Regions from separate parts of the Klebsiella sp. PK01 genome, predicted to be linked through region 2. Evidence: predicted binding sites of a transcription regulator. Region 2 holds the regulator's gene; the other holds the start of a gene.
What was found. Region 2 encodes CRP, which controls carbon source genes, mostly activating them, when cyclic AMP is high. Its sites were predicted from a motif close to ATGTGANNNNNNTCACAT; they were not measured.
Positions count from the first base shown of each region.

Region 1: a site for CRP is predicted at 1,392-1,409, ahead of bhsA (multiple stress resistance protein BhsA). Genes of this name have one in related genera too.

Region 1 covers NZ_JBYEZM010000001.1:982,984-986,093, forward strand. Annotated here, with positions in the region: gene ldtC (L,D-transpeptidase LdtC) at 1-842, shown strand, start outside; gene bhsA (multiple stress resistance protein BhsA) at 1,059-1,316, opposite strand; gene AC22LX_RS04790 (hypothetical protein) at 1,450-1,569, shown strand; gene AC22LX_RS04795 (TetR/AcrR family transcriptional regulator) at 1,566-2,201, shown strand; gene AC22LX_RS04800 (TonB-dependent siderophore receptor) at 2,427-3,110, shown strand, end outside.
Region 2 covers NZ_JBYEZM010000005.1:468,866-471,975, reverse strand. Annotated here, with positions in the region: gene AC22LX_RS18490 (phosphoribulokinase) at 1-108, shown strand, start outside; gene AC22LX_RS18485 (OsmC family protein) at 171-575, opposite strand; gene crp (cAMP-activated global transcriptional regulator CRP) at 880-1,512, shown strand; gene AC22LX_RS18475 (YccS/YhfK family putative transporter) at 1,563-3,110, shown strand, end outside.

The sequences.
Region 1 (3,110 bases), on a different contig from region 2:
GGCAGAATCAGTTTCATGTAGTGCAGGATAACGGCGGGTCGCTGGAAGCGATTGCCAAAAAATACAACGTTGGTTTTCTCGCGCTGCTGCAGGCTAATCCCGGTGTCGATCCTTATGTGCCGCGCGCCGGGAGCGTGCTGACCATCCCGCTGCAGACACTGCTGCCTGACGCCCCCCGTGAAGGTCTGGTGCTCAATATCGCCGAGCTGCGTCTGTACTATTACCCACCGGGACAGAATAGCGTGACCGTTTACCCGATCGGTATCGGCCAGCTTGGCGGCGATACCCTGACTCCGACGATGGTCACTACCGTTTCAGATAAGCGCGCCAACCCGACCTGGACGCCAACCGCCAACATTCGCGCGCGTTATAAAGCGATGGGGATCGATTTGCCGGCAGTGGTTCCGGCCGGGCCGAATAACCCGATGGGACATCACGCGATTCGTCTTGCGGCCTACGGCGGCGTCTATCTACTGCACGGCACCAACGCCGATTTTGGCATCGGGATGCGCGTCAGTTCAGGCTGTATCCGCCTGCGCGATGCTGATATAAAGTCTCTGTATAACAAAATCACGCCGGGCACCAGGGTGAATATCATCAACGAACCTATCAAAGTTTCGGTAGAGCCAAACGGTACCCGTCTGGTGGAAGTCCACCAGCCGCTCTCCGAACATATCAATGACGATCCGCAAACGCTGCCAATCGTCCTGAACGCCAGCATGAAGAACTTTAAGCAGGCGCCGCAGACCAATCAGCAGGTAATGGAAAGCGCGATGGAGCTGCGTTCCGGAATGCCGGTCGATGTAACCCGTCATCAGGTTTCCGCCGAGCAAGCCTTGTAATGCATTTGCGAATTGCAGAAAGTAAAAAACCCGCCAGGCACGGCGGGTTTTTTTGTGGCAATCGCCAGTTTCGCGGGGCGCGGTCCCATGAAGGGGTGTGGACCGCGTCGCGAGAGTGGCATAACAAAGGGAACTACATTTACTGCTTACTACACGCGTTCTGCTGAAGGGGGTCAGGAACGCGTTTTGTCAGTGGCATGACAGGGGTTACAACATTTATTTATAGATAACTGCGGTACCGTGCAGGGTATTAGGACCGGTTACCGAAGTAATGCGGTAAGAGGTCGCCCCCATTTCGTCGGCTTTCTGCGCCAGCTGATCTTCGAGCGAACCCAGATTGGTGCCGGCGGATGCGGAAACGGTACCGATTTTATGTTGGCCTGCTGGGGTGGATTGCACCTCAACAGCGGCGAAACTTGCAAATGAGAGTGAGCTCAGTACGGCAGCAAGTGCCAGTTTTTGGACGTTTTTCATGATTATTATACCTATGCAGATGATTTTTATAGTAGGGTCGTAAGAATTAACTTAACGATCGATAGGTAAATGATAATGTGATCCATGTCACAGGTCAACTCATTTTTATAACGATCATTTAACTATTTATAAAATGCTTAATTTTCATACATATATGAATTATTTATTTTTGGACTTCTGCCGCTGGCAGCATGACACGTTTATTTTTATAATGGCCGTTCAACAACCCAACATAGGTACAACGGCATCATGACAACTGACGTTCAAAGTTGCGCAAAAAAAAGCCGTGGCCGACCTAAAGTGTTCGACAGGGACGCGGCGCTGGACAAGGCCATGACACTTTTCTGGCAGCACGGCTATGAAGCAACTTCGCTTGCCGATCTCGTCGAAGCGACCGGCGCGAAAGCCCCGACGCTGTACGCCGAGTTCGTGAACAAAGAAGGCTTATTCCGCGCGGTGCTGGATCGCTACATCTCCCGCTTTGCCGCGAAACATGAAGCACTGCTATTCGATGACCAAAAAACCGTCGATCAGGCGCTGCGCGACTATTTCACCGCTGTCGCTACCTGCTTTACCAGCAAAGATACCCCGGCAGGCTGTTTTATGATTAACACCTCCGCGGCGCTGGCCGCCTCTTCAACCGATATCGCCAACACTATTAAGTCGCGGCACGCGGTGCAGGAACAAACGTTGACGCAATTTTTACAGCAGCGCCAGCAGCGCGGCGAACTCCCTGCGCAGGGCAATGTCTTGCAGTTGGCGCAGTTTTTAAACTGCGTGCTGCAAGGAATGTCAATCAGCGCGCGCGAAGGCGCTGATTTCGCCACCCTGAAACAAATTAGCGACACTACGCTGCGCCTGTGGCCGCAAATCCTGCAACCTTAATCCCCTACCGGCGGCCCTCGCTCGCCGGTTTTTTCCCCTTCTGCTAAATACCCTTACTTTTCTCAATATTTTCATTATGTTGATTTGTTGTAAATGATATTGATAACGATAATCAATATGTGCAAAATTCGCATTTGTCTTTCTATATGTTTCACGCTGTAACAGCCGCGCCTGTGGCTGAAAAAAATAACAACAGTAATGACTAACTCATATCAAGGAATGCGAATGAACAAGCGCCTCTGGCTGCTCAATCCCCTGCTGCTGGCCACCGCCCTGCCTGCCTTTGCCGCGCAGGCCGCCGATGAAGACGATATCATCGTCAGCGCCAACCGTAACCACCGTACCGTCGCCGAGATGGCGCAAACCACCTGGGTGATTGAAGGCCAGGAAATTGAGCAACAGGTTCAGGGTGGTAAAGAGTTTAAAGACGTCCTCGCGCAGTTGATCCCCGGGATAGATGTCAGCAGCCAGGGGCGTACCAACTACGGCATGAACATGCGCGGACGCGCCATCGTGGTACTGATCGACGGCGTGCGCCTCAATTCATCGCGCACCGATAGCCGCCAGCTTGATGCCATCGATCCGTTTAACATCGAACATATAGAAGTTATTTCCGGCGCCACATCGTTATATGGCGGCGGCAGTACCGGCGGTCTGATTAATATCGTCACGAAAAAGGGCCAGCAGGAACGTCAGGTGGATCTGGAGCTGGGTGGTAAAACCGGCTTTGCCAATAGCAACGATCATGATGAACGGGTAGCGGCGGCCGTCAGCGGCGGTACCGATCATGCTTCCGGCCGTCTATCAGTGGCGTATCAACGCTTCGGCGGCTGGTATGACGCCAACAATGACGCGCTGATCCTCGATAATACGCAAACCGGCTTACAACATTCGGACCGACTCGACGTG
Region 2 (3,110 bases):
TCGCATATGAACACCCTGGTGGTGCCAGGCGGTAAGATGGGGCTGGCGATGGAGCTCATTATGGCGCCGCTGGTCGAGCGCTTGATGGAAGGCAAAACCATTAGTTAAGGGCAAAATAAAACCCCGGTCGCCGTGCTGCCGGGGTTAGTGTCCCGCTACGTCAATTCGTCTCAGGCTTCGATCACTTCGTAAGAGTGGGTGATGTTGACGGCCTTTTCCAGCATCAGCGCCACCGAGCAGTACTTCTCCGCGGATAAATCCACCGCACGGGACACCGCCGCATCCTTCAGCTCTTTACCGGTGACGATAAAGTGCAGATTGATATGGGTGAACAGGCGCGGCGCCTCTTCACGGCGTTCAGAGGTCAGCTTCACTTCGCAGTTGGTGACGTTTTGACGCCCTTTTTGCAGGATAGACACCACGTCAATTGCGCTACAGCCGCCCGCCGCCATCAGCACCATTTCCATCGGGCTGGGCGCTTTGTCCCCGGAGTTGCCATCCATTAAAATCTGGTGGCCGGAGGCCGACTCACCGATGAAGGTTAGACCTTCCACCCATTTCACACGCGCTTGCATAAAATTTAACTCCGCTGTTGCAATTTTCCTGACAGATTACGCGCACATAACAAATCTCGCAACGGAAGGCGACCTGGGTCATGCTGAAGCGAGACACCAGGAGACATGCGGTGAAAGCTATGCTAAAACAGTCTGGATGCTACAGTAATACATTGATGTACCGCATGTATGCTGAGGAGTTCACATTACAGGCTGCATAAATTGAGCAGCCAGCTTCCCAGGCATAGGGAAAAATACGATTGCATGCCCGGATGCCGTGTAGTGTCGGCGTCCGGAGATAGCTTATAACAGAGGATAACCGCGCATGGTGCTTGGCAAACCGCAAACAGACCCTACCCTTGAATGGTTCTTGTCTCATTGCCACATTCATAAGTACCCATCAAAGAGCACGCTGATTCACCAGGGTGAGAAAGCGGAAACGCTTTACTACATCGTAAAAGGCTCCGTGGCTGTACTCATCAAGGATGAAGAAGGTAAAGAGATGATCCTCTCTTACCTCAACCAGGGCGATTTCATCGGTGAATTAGGCCTGTTTGAAGAAGGTCAGGAACGTAGTGCCTGGGTACGTGCGAAAACCGCATGTGAAGTGGCCGAGATCTCTTACAAAAAATTCCGTCAGTTAATCCAGGTGAACCCGGACATCCTGATGCGCCTCTCTTCGCAGATGGCGCGTCGTCTGCAGGTCACTTCCGAGAAAGTCGGTAACCTTGCTTTCCTCGACGTGACGGGCCGTATCGCTCAGACCTTACTGAATCTGGCGAAACAGCCTGATGCCATGACCCACCCGGACGGGATGCAGATCAAAATCACCCGCCAGGAAATTGGCCAGATCGTCGGCTGTTCTCGTGAGACGGTTGGCCGTATTCTGAAGATGCTGGAAGATCAAAATCTGATCTCCGCACACGGTAAAACTATCGTCGTCTACGGTACCCGTTAAGTCGCTAAACGGCGTATTGCTCCGCGCAGTACGCCGTTTTTGTTTCTCCCATGTGGCGCAGGCTGATTTACCACCCGGAAGTCAACTACGCACTGCGGCAAACGCTGGTGCTGTGTCTACCTGTGGCCATCGGGCTTCTGCTCGGCCATCTGCAGCAAGGGTTGCTGTTCTCGTTAGTTCCCGCCTGTTGCAATATCGCCGGTCTCGACACCCCGCATAAACGCTTTTTCAAACGCCTGATCGTTGGCGGCTGCCTGTTTGCCGGCAGCAGCCTGATTGTGCAATTGCTTCTGGCGCGGGACATCCCGTTGCCGCTTATCCTCAGCGCGCTGGCGCTGATTCTCGGCGTGACGGCGGAAATCAGTTCGCTGCACGCTCGCCTGTTGCCGGCATCGCTTATCGCCGCCATTTTTACCTTAAGCCTGGCCGGCAATATGCCCATCTGGGAGCCGCTGCTTATCTATGCGCTGGGAACCTTGTGGTACGGACTCTTTAACTGGTTCTGGTTTTGGCTCTGGCGGGAGCAGCCGCTGCGCGAGTCGTTAAGCCTGCTTTACCGCGAACTGGCTAATTATTGCGAGGCCAAATATAGCCTCCTGACGCAGCACACTGACCCGACGACCTCCCTGCCGCCGCTGCTTACCCGCCAGCAGAAGGTGGTCGATTTAATTACCCAATGCTACCAGCAGATGCATATGTTAGCCGCCAACCAGCGTAGCGATCATAAGCGCCTGCTGCGCGCGTTCCAGGTTGGGCTGGATCTGCAGGAACATATTTCAGTGAGCCTGCACCAGCCGGAAGAGGTACAAAAACTGGTGGAGCGCAGCCATGCGGAAGCGGTTATCCGCTGGAACGCGCAGACCGTCGCCGCGCGTCTGCGGGTGCTGGCGGATGATATTCTCTACCACCGCTACCCGCGTCGCTTCCAGATGGATAAGCAAATCGGCGCGCTGGAAAAAATCGCTTATCAGCATCCCGATAACCCGGTAGGCCAGTTCTGCGCCTGGCACTTCAGTCGTATCGCCCGCGTGCTGCGCACCCAGCGCCCGCTGTACGCACGTAACCTGATGGCGGATAAAGAACGGCGCCTACCGCTACTACCGGCGCTGAAGAACTACCTGTCATTGAAATCCCCGGCGCTGCGCAACGCCGCGCGCATCAGCGTAATGTTGAGCATCGCCAGCCTGATGGGCAGCGCCCTACATCTGCCGAAGCCGTACTGGATCCTGATGACCGTGCTGTTCGTGACGCAAAACGGTTACGGCGCCACCCGCGTGCGGATTGTCCACCGGGCGGCAGGCACCCTGGCGGGCCTGGTGATCGCCTGGCTGACCCTACATTTCCACGTACCGGAGAGCTACACGTTAAGCGGTATGTTGTTCATCACGCTGCTGAGCTATCTCATCATCCGTAAACACTACGGCTGGGCGATGGTGGGCTTTACCGTCACCGCGGTATATACCCTGCAGTTGCTAACGCTTAACGGCGAGCAGTTCATCGTCGCCCGCTTTATCGATACCATCATTGGCTGTCTGATCGCCTTTGGCGGGATGGTCTGGCTATGGCCGCAATGGCAGAGCGGCCTGCTACGTAAAAAC